3 regions of the Pseudomonas sp. MDT1-16 genome follow, and region 2 is predicted to be linked to each of the others. Evidence: predicted binding sites of a transcription regulator. Region 2 holds the regulator's gene; each other region holds the start of a gene.

Region 1 (3,238 bases), 680 kb from region 2:
ACCACGACCCATAAAATCGACCAGAAACGAACGCGTTGGATTGCAGCATAGGCGAGTGGTGCCGGTTAGCCCAACCTACCCAACATCCGCTCACATAAACAGCCGCGTTATGATTGTACCAACGCAGAGCGTGGGAACGAGCGCCCACAAAAAAGGCCTCCCGAAGGAGGCCTCTTTTTGTCACGCCGCGTGGAGCCGGCGCTACCGGATTAGCAGCTGTAGTACAGCTCGTATTCCAGTGGGTGTACGAAGGTACGTACTTTGATTTCTTCTTCGCTTTTCAGGGCGATGTAAGCGTCGATGAAGTCGTCGCTGAAAACGCCGCCTTTGGTCAGGAACGCACGACCTTTGTCCAGCTCTTCCAGGGCTTCTTTCAGGCTGCCGCAAACTTGTGGGATCTCTTTCGCCTCTTCAGGCGGCAGGTCATACAGGTTTTTGTCAGCAGCATCGCCAGGGTGGATCTTGTTCTGGATACCGTCCAGGCCAGCCATTACCAGGGCAGCGAAGGCCAGGTACGGGTTGGCTGCCGGATCCGGGAAGCGAGCTTCGATACGGCGAGCGCGAGGGCTGGACACGTAAGGAATACGGATCGAAGCGGAACGGTTGCGAGCCGAGTAGGCCAGCATTACCGGTGCTTCGAAACCTGGGACCAGACGCTTGTAGGAGTTGGTCGACGGGTTGGTGAAGCCGTTCAGGGCCTTACCGTGCTTGATGATGCCGCCGATGAAGAACAGAGCGGTATCGGACAGGCCGGCATAGCCTTCGCCAGCGAAGGTGTTCTTGCCATCTTTGGCGATGGACAGGTGAACGTGCATACCCGAGCCGTTGTCGCCGTACAGAGGCTTAGGCATGAAGGTTGCGGTGCGGCCATAAGCGACAGCCACGTTGTGTACGCAGTACTTCAGGGTCTGAACTTCGTCAGCCTTGGCTACCAGGGTGTTGAACTTCACACCGATTTCGTTCTGACCGGCAGTCGCCACTTCGTGGTGGTGAACTTCGATGACCAAGCCCATTTCTTCCATGGCGTTGCACATGGAGGTACGGATTTCGTGGTCGTGGTCGAACGGTGGAACCGGGAAGTAACCACCTTTGATGCCTGGGCGGTGGCCATGGTTGCCGCCTTCGATGTCTTGGTCGGACATCCACGAACCTTGTTCGGAGAAGATTTTGAACATCGAGCCGGAAATGTCGGACTTGAACTTCACCTGATCGAAGATGAAGAACTCAGGCTCTGGACCCACAAATACGGTGTCACCGATACCGGTCGACTTCAGGTACTCCTCGGCACGCTTGGCGATCGCGCGTGGGTCGCGATCGTAGCCTTGCATGGTCGAAGGCTCGATTACGTCGCAAACGATGATCAGCGTTGGATCTTCGGTGAACGGGTCGAGAACGGCAGTGCTGTCGTCCGGCAGCAGGATCATGTCGGAGGCTTCGATGCCTTTCCAGCCGGCGATGGAGGAACCGTCGAACATTTTGCCTTCTTCAAAGAAAGCGTCATCCAGCGCGTCGCGAGCCGGCATGGTCACGTGGTGCTGAGTGCCTTTGGTGTCCGTGAAGCGCAGATCAATCCATTTGACGTCATGATCTTTGATGAGTTGAACCGACTTCGACATAGTGTCCTCCGGGTGGCTTCGGGCTTAGTAGTGGATGCCCTTGGAATGTGGGTGATGCCGGCGCGAATACTCTGCCAAGGCAACCTGCCTCACAAGGGAGCAAATTGCATGCCAGTGCCCCACCATGGGTTTTTTGCCCCAATATCACGCTTAATAAAGGAACAAAGCAGGGTAGAACTGGAAATCGCGCCCCGTAATGTAGCGTTAAACTCAACAAATGACCTGTTTTGGTGCGCGCAAAACCTTCTGCACATTAACTGGTTAAACCTTGAGCAATTTCCGCTATAATCCGCGCCCCCCTTTTTCGGCTGGCCCAGCGCGCGCTGTTTTCATGAAACTAATCGTAAAAGTCTTCCCCGAGATCACCATCAAGAGCCGCCCGGTACGGATGCGTTTCATCCGCCAGTTGGCCAAAAACATCCGTACCGTGCTCCGCGACCTGGACCCGGCTGTGGTGGTGAACGGTGTGTGGGACAATCTCGAGCTGGAAACCCGCGTCAGCGAGCCCAAAGCCCTGAAGGAGATGACCGAGCGCCTGAGCTGCATGCCGGGCATCGCGCATTTCCTGCAGGTCGACGAATACCCGCTGGGCGACTTCGACGACATCGTCGCCAAGTGCAAGCAGCACTTCGGTGATGCGTTGGCCGGGAAGATTTTTTCGGTGCGCTGCAAGCGTGCCGGCAAGCACGAATTCAGCTCGATGGATGTCGAGAAATACGTCGGCAGCCAACTGCGTCGTCAGTGCGGCGCCGCCGGAATTTCGCTGAAAGAGCCGGAAATCGAAGTTCGTATCGAGATTCGCGACAAACGGTTGTTTGTGATCCACGACCAGCACAACAGCATCGGCGGTTATCCGCTGGGTGCCCTGGAACAGACACTTGTGCTGATGTCTGGCGGTTTCGATTCCACCGTCGCCGCTTACCAGATCATGCGCCGCGGGCTGATGAGCCATTTTTGCTTCTTCAACCTGGGCGGACGGGCCCATGAACTGGGCGTTATGGAAGTCGCGCACTTCATCTGGAAGAAGTACGGCAGCTCCCAGCGCGTGTTATTTGTGAGTGTGCCGTTCGAGGAAGTACTGGGAGAAATTCTCGGTAAAGTCGATAACAGTCATATGGGTGTAGTTTTGAAGCGTATGATGTTGCGCGCTGCTTCCCGTATTGCCGATCGGCTGGACATTGATGCGCTGGTCACCGGCGAAGCGATTTCCCAGGTGTCGAGCCAGACGCTGCCGAACCTGTCCGTGATCGACTGCGTGACCGACAAGCTGGTCTTGCGTCCGCTGATCGCCAGTCACAAGCAGGACATCATCGACCTGGCCAACGAAATCGGTACTGCCGACTTCGCCAAGCACATGCCGGAATACTGCGGGGTCATCTCGGTGAACCCCAAGACCCACGCCAAGCGTCCGCGCGTGGAGTACGAAGAACAACAGTTCGACATGGCAGTGCTTGAGCGTGCGCTCGAGAACGCCAAACTGGTGCCGATCGATCGCGTGATCGACGAATTGGGCCAGGACTTGCAGATTGAAGAAGTCAGCGAAGCGCTGGCTGGTCAGATCGTTATCGACATCCGTCACCCGGATGCCGCTGAAGATGACCCGCTGGGCTTGGCTGGCATCG
Region 2 (3,238 bases):
GCACGTTCACGAGGGAACGGCCGGGGGTCAGGATGCTTTCAAGTCGGATCATGGGTTGGGAGTGTTAACGACCGGTCGCGCCCTGGAGGAGGCTTTGGGTCTTTTCCTTATGCTTTTTGAGTTGTTTATCCAGCTTGTCGGTCAGTGCGTCGATCGCCGCGTACATGTCGGTATGCTCCGCATTTGCGACCACTTCATTGCCGGGAATATGCAGCGTGGCTTCGATTTTCTGCTTGAGCTTTTCGACCGTCATCGTGACTTGCACGTTGGTGATCTTGTCGAAATGCCTCTCTAATCGTTCGAGTTTTTCGCCGATGTAGGTGCGAAGAGGTTCGGTCACTTCCAGTTGGTGTCCACTGATGTTGACTTGCATACAGCTCTCCTTCGTTGCCAGTGCATAAAGCGGCAGGCAGAAATGCCTGCCACTGGAACGCTGTGGCGTGGCTCTACATCAACCGCTTGCGTTCGCTCGAAGGCGCGATCCCGAGGGATTCGCGGTACTTGGCGACGGTGCGGCGAGCCACCTGAATGCCTTGTGCCTCCAGTAAACCAGCGATCTTGCTGTCACTCAACGGCTTTTTCTGATTTTCCGCGGCAACCAGTTTTTTGATGATCGCGCGGATCGCCGTAGACGAGCATTCACCGCCCTCAGAGGTGCTGACGTGACTGGAGAAAAAGTATTTCAGTTCATATATGCCCCGTGGGGTATGCATGAATTTCTGCGTGGTCACCCGAGAAATCGTCGATTCGTGCATGCCCACCGCTTCGGCGATGTCATGCAGGACCAGCGGTTTCATGGCTTCGTCACCGTATTCAAGAAAGCCGCGCTGATGCTCGACGATCTGAGTGGCTACTTTCATCAGGGTTTCGTTGCGGCTTTGCAGGCTCTTGATGAACCAGCGGGCCTCTTGCAACTGATTGCGCATGAAGGTGTTGTCGGCGCTGGTGTCGGCGCGGCGCACGAAACCGGCGTATTGAGCATTGACCCGCAGTCGTGGCACGGATTCCTGGTTCAGTTCCACCAGCCAGCGCTCGTTGTCCTTGCGTACGATCACGTCGGGAACGACGTATTCGGCTTCGCTGGACTCGATCTGCGAGCCTGGGCGCGGGTTGAGGCTCTGGACCAGTTCAATCACTTGGCGCAGTTCATCTTCCTTGAGCTTCATGCGACGCATCAGCTGGCTGTAATCGCGGCTGCCGAGCAGGTCGATGTAATCGGTGACCAGGCGTTTGGCCTCCACCAGCCAAGGGGTCTTGGCGGACAACTGACGCAATTGCAGCAGCAGGCATTCGCCCAGGTTGCGGGCGCCGATGCCAGCGGGTTCGAATTGCTGGATGCGGTGCAGGACGGCTTCGATTTCGTCCAGTTCGATGTCCAGTTCCGGATCGAAGGCTTCGAGAATCTCCTCGAGGGTTTCGTCCAGGTAGCCCTGATTGTTGATGCAGTCGATCAGGGTCACGGCAATCAGGCGATCAGTGTCGGACATCGGTGCCAGGTTCAGTTGCCACAGCAGGTGGCTTTGCAGGCTTTCGCCGGCCGATGTACGGGTGGTGAAATCCCACTCGTCGTCATCGTTACTCGGCAGGCTGCTGGCGCTGGTCTGGTAGACGTCTTCCCACGCGGTGTCGACAGGCAGCTCGTTGGGAATGCGCTCGTTCCAGTCACCTTCCTCGAGGTTGTCCACCGTCGGGGCGGTTTCCTGGTAGGAGGGTTCCGAAACATCGGCGTTGGGTGGCTGTTCCGCTTTGTCGGCCAAGGGGTCGGCGTTATCGAAGTCGTCGCCTTCTTCCTGGCGTTCGAGCATCGGATTGGACTCCAGGGCCTCCTGGATTTCCTGTTGCAGGTCCAGGGTCGACAATTGGAGCAGGCGGATGGCCTGTTGCAGCTGCGGTGTCATCGTCAGCTGCTGGCCCATTCTCAAGACTAGCGATGGTTTCATGGCAGGGGCTTAACACCTTATTCGCCGGCGCACATGCGCCATCCACTACAGGGCGCCGGAGCGCCAAACATAAGCAAATTATATGCCTGAAACTGCAACGTTTGCCTAGAGCGCTGTAACAATAAAAAAGTATTCATTTTTATCGAGACAAGCGTTCGGTCGACTAGCCAGGCACCTTAGTGCTTACAGGCGGAATTCATGGCCCAGGTACACTTCCTTGACCAGATCGTTGGCCAGGATGGTGGCAGAGTCACCTTCAGCTATCAGCTGGCCATCGTTGACGATGTAGGCGGTTTCGCAGATATCCAGGGTTTCACGAACGTTGTGGTCAGTGATCAGCACACCAATGCCCTTGGCCTTGAGGTGATAGATGATCTGCTTGATGTCGCCCACCGAAATCGGGTCCACGCCGGCGAATGGTTCGTCGAGGAGGATGAATTTCGGGTTGGTGGCCAGTGCCCTGGCGATTTCCACACGGCGGCGTTCACCCCCGGACAGACTCATGCCGAGGTTGTCGCGGATGTGGCTGATGTGGAATTCCTGCAGCAGGCTTTCCAGCTCTTTGCGACGACCGGTCTTGTCGAGCTCCTTGCGGGTCTCGAGGATTGCCATGATGTTGTCAGCTACCGAGAGTTTGCGGAAGATCGATGCTTCTTGCGGAAGATAGCCGATACCGGCCTTTGCACGACCGTGCATAGGCTGGTGGCTGACATCCAGATCGTCAATCAGTACGCGGCCCTGATCGGCTTGTACCAGACCGACAATCATGTAGAAGCAGGTGGTCTTGCCGGCGCCATTGGGGCCTAGCAGGCCGACGATCTGACCGCTGTCGATGGACAGGCTGACGTCGCGCACGACCTGACGGCTCTTGTAGCTCTTGGCCAGATGCTGAGCTTTCAGAGTTGCCATTACGGGGCCTTTTGCTCTTCGGTTTTCTTTTTCGGCTGGATCACCATGTCGATCCGCGGACGCGACTCGGTGACCTTGCTGCCCGTAGCGCGACCGGCGCTGGCGAGCTTTTTGTTGGTGTCATAGACGATTTTCTCGCCTTGGGTCACGTTGCCGTCCTTGTCGATGACCTTGGCGCGGTCGATCAGCACGACACGGTCTTGCGAGGCGTGGTACTGGATAGTGACGCCATAGCCTTGAACCGGCTTTGTATCGCCTGCTGTTTGCAGTTGCTCGAAGTAGGCGAGGTTGCCCACCGAAGTCACTACGTCGATATCGCCGGCTGGGGTGCGGGTCATCGTCACAGTATTGCCGGTGACCTTCATCGAGCCCTGGGTGATGATCACGTC
Region 3 (3,238 bases), 500 kb from region 2:
ATAAACGTCTTCGAATTCTGCACGGGACGATTTGAAACCGGTGGTCGCGACGTTGGCGATGTTGTTGCCGGTTACGTCCAGTTGTTTGTTGGCTGCATAGAGACCGCTAAGGCCGATATTGAAAGACATATTCCACTCCTTTGTGCCGTGTTAGCCGGCTCTACATACCAATGGTTTTAACTTTGGACAGGGCGATGCTGCCCAGCCCGGCCAGATTGAGCATCAACTCACCGCCGGTCTGGCTGATGGTCACGCTGTTGACCGTTGCTGGCAGGTTGGTGATCAGCGATACCGCCTTGCTATCGATGGTCGTCGATGCCGCGAAGGTGTAAGTGCCCGACGCCAGGGCTTTACCCGCAGAGTCCTTGCCGTCCCAGATGAAGCTGGAATTGCCGGTTGCCTGAGCCCCTAGATCGATGGTGCGAACAAGCTTGCCCTCCGCGTCCGTGATCTTCACCGTAACTCCCGCCACCGACGCCGGGAGCACGACCTCACCGCTAAACGACTTCGAGGTATCGACCACGGCTTTGCTTCCCGGTGCGATGACCGAGCGCCCCACCAGCGACGAGGCTTGCAACGCCTGCGACGAGCTGTTGCTGGCGGCAATTTTGCTCACGCTGGTGTTGAGCGTAGTGATCCCTTCCAGACTACTGAACTGCGCCAACTGAGCCACGAACTCACCGTTGTCCTGCGGTTCGAGCGGGTTCTGGTTTTTCAGCTGGGTCACCAGCAGTTGCAGGAACGCGTCCTTGCCCAGGGACTGCTTGCCGGTGGCGCTGTTCGTCGCGGACGCCAGGCCATCGGCACTGGTGTTGGTCTTGGTCTTGACCGAAGAGTTGGCCAAGATGTCTTTGAGGCTAGGGCCACTGGTGGTATCGGTAATACTCATCTGAGTCGCCCCTTATCACTGACCGAGGGTCAGGACCTTCTGCATCATGGTTTTGGCGGTGTTCATCATTTCGGCGTTGGTCTGGAACGAGCGGCTCGCGGAAATCATGTCAGCCATTTCTTCCACCACGTTGACGTTCGGGTAGTAGACGTAGCCCTTGCCGTCGGCCGCCGGATGGTTCGGCTCGTAGCGCGCCTCAAGGTTGCTCTGGTCTTCGACTACGCCAAGCACTTGCACACCTTGACCGGCCGCGTCCTGGCTCTGGAACAGCGAATCGCTGCCGCCGCTCTGGCCGCCCTGGAACATGGTGGCAAATACCGGGTGCCGTGCACGGTAGGTCTGGTCGATGCTCGAGGAGACGGTCTCGGCGTTGGCGATGTTACTGGCGACGGTGTTCAAGCGAGTGGTCTGGGCACTCATGCCGCTACCGGCAATGTTGAAAACACTGGATAGAGACATGGCTTACTCTCCGCGCAGGGCTGATACCAGCCCTTTGAATTTGCTGTTGAGCAGGGTGAAGCTGGCCTGGAAGCCGACGGCGTTTTCCGCGTAGTTCGACTGCTCAAGCTGGGCGTCCACGGTGTTCTGGTCGATCGACGGTTGCATCGGCGTGCGATACAGCAGCGACTCGTCGCCATTGCCCAGTCCTTCGGCTTCGATATGACGGTTGTTGGTCATGTTCAAGGCGAAAGTGCCGCTCTTGGTCTTCTCATTCTGCTCGGCGAGCACTTTCGAGAAGTCCAGATCCCGAGCCTTGTAGTTCGGGGTGTCGGCATTGGCGATGTTGTTGGCCAGGACTTCGGCACGCTGAGCGCGGTAGCCCAGGGCTTGTTCGTGGATACCGAGCGCTTTATCGAAGCTGATGCTCATGTCGGGAAACCTTCGGGTGACCTGATTTTTCGTAACAGAGACATAGCAAGCGGCGTGCCAATTCAAAAAAGGCCGTAAACCGGGGCTATGCGGGCAGTGGCAACGTGGCAATGCCAGAAAAGCGGCAACCGATTTCCGCCGCCTGCCGCTTTTCTGCCGCTCGCCTCCCAAAAATCGCAGGCAAAAAAAAACGGGAGCCCCTGAGGACTCCCGTTTTTTTATACCGTCAACGAATCACTTCGCCTGGTAAATGATCCCCGGGCTGCATTGGACCATTTGGTAATGGTCCGGCAAACCGTTCAGCGCCTCGGAAGCACCGAGGAACAGATAACCGCCTGGCTTCAACGTGCTGTGAATGCGCAACAGGATGTCCTTCTTCACCTCGGCGGAGAAGTAGATCAGCACGTTGCGGCAGAACACGATGTCGAACTTGCCGAGGCTCGCGTAGCTGTCCAGCAGGTTGAACGAGCGAAACTCCACCCGGCTCTTGATCGGCGCCTTGATGGCCCAGCGCCCCGGCCCTTTCGGGTCGAAGTAACGCTGAAGGCGCTCGGGCGACAGACCACGGCCGATGGCCAGGCTGTCGTACTCGCCGGTCTTGCAGTTGGTCAGCATGGTGCCGGACAGGTCGGTGGCAACGATTTGCACGCCCATCTTCAACTGGCCCATGTTCACGCGCTCGAACTCATCGATCGACATCGACAGCGAATACGGTTCCTGACCCGACGAACACGCCGCCGACCAGATCCGCAGACGCTGGCCAGGGGCGGCCTTGATCGCGGCGGGCAGCACCTTGTTCTTCAAGACTTCAAACGGATAGGTGTCACGAAACCACAGGGTTTCGTTGGTGGTCATGGCATCCACCACCATCTCGCGCAAACCGCTGCGTGGCTGGGTCTGGATGCGCTGGACCAGCTCACCCAGGGACTTGATGCCTTGCTGTTCCATCAGTTTGTTGAGACGGCTCGAGACCAGGTATTGCTTGTTTTCACCGAGCAAAATGCCACAGGCTTTTTCCAGGAAGACCCGGAACTGTTCAAAATCCAAATTACCCGTAGACAAAGATGCCGCCTCTTAAATCGTGTTAACCGCCAGGGGCAGAAGGCCCCTAGCTGATGTCTGCTGCTTTGATCCGGTTGACTACCCGGGATGCCAGGTCATCAGGACGGAATTTGGCAAGGAAGTCATCGGCACCGACCTTCTTGACCATCGCCTGATTGAATACACCCGACAACGAAGTATGCAGGATGATGTGAAGCTTTTGCATGCGAGGGTCGCTGCGGATCTCGGCCGTGAGGGTGTACCCGTCCATCTCCGGCATCTCGATGTCGGAAATCATCATCAGGAACTCCTCTTCCGGCTTCTTGCCCTCGTCGACCAGCTTGCGCAGGTAATCCAGCGCTTGCCGACCGTCGTTCAACGCCACCACTTCGACACCGACCGTCTGCAGGCAACGGGTCACCTGCTTGCGCGCCACCG

The links. The regulator sigma-54, encoded in region 2, starts transcription at its own class of promoters, with help from an activator protein. The targets are predictions, from matches to a motif close to ANTGGCATNNANNTTGCTNT.
Region 1: glnA (glutamate--ammonia ligase) is a predicted target of sigma-54. The motif match lies at 1,713-1,732, and genes of this name have one in related genera.
Region 3: flgB (flagellar basal body rod protein FlgB) is a predicted target of sigma-54. The motif match lies at 1,802-1,821, and genes of this name have one in related genera.

The regions. Positions count from the first base shown of each region.
Region 1 is NZ_CM142717.1:569,391-572,628, forward strand. It holds gene ACYZT3_RS02605 (DUF4124 domain-containing protein) at 1-12, opposite strand, end outside; gene glnA (glutamate--ammonia ligase) at 210-1,616, opposite strand; gene thiI (tRNA uracil 4-sulfurtransferase ThiI) at 1,948-3,238, shown strand, end outside.
Region 2 is NZ_CM142717.1:1,246,170-1,249,407, forward strand. It holds gene ptsN (PTS IIA-like nitrogen regulatory protein PtsN) at 1-52, opposite strand, end outside; gene hpf (ribosome hibernation-promoting factor, HPF/YfiA family) at 65-373, opposite strand; gene ACYZT3_RS05510 (RNA polymerase factor sigma-54) at 447-1,940, opposite strand; gene lptB (LPS export ABC transporter ATP-binding protein) at 2,124-2,849, opposite strand; gene lptA (lipopolysaccharide transport periplasmic protein LptA) at 2,849-3,238, opposite strand, start outside.
Region 3 is NZ_CM142717.1:1,747,718-1,750,955, reverse strand. It holds gene flgE (flagellar hook protein FlgE) at 1-129, opposite strand, end outside; gene flgD (flagellar hook assembly protein FlgD) at 161-889, opposite strand; gene flgC (flagellar basal body rod protein FlgC) at 905-1,348, opposite strand; gene flgB (flagellar basal body rod protein FlgB) at 1,352-1,759, opposite strand; gene cheR (protein-glutamate O-methyltransferase CheR) at 1,994-2,821, opposite strand; gene ACYZT3_RS07865 (chemotaxis protein CheV) at 2,868-3,238, opposite strand, start outside.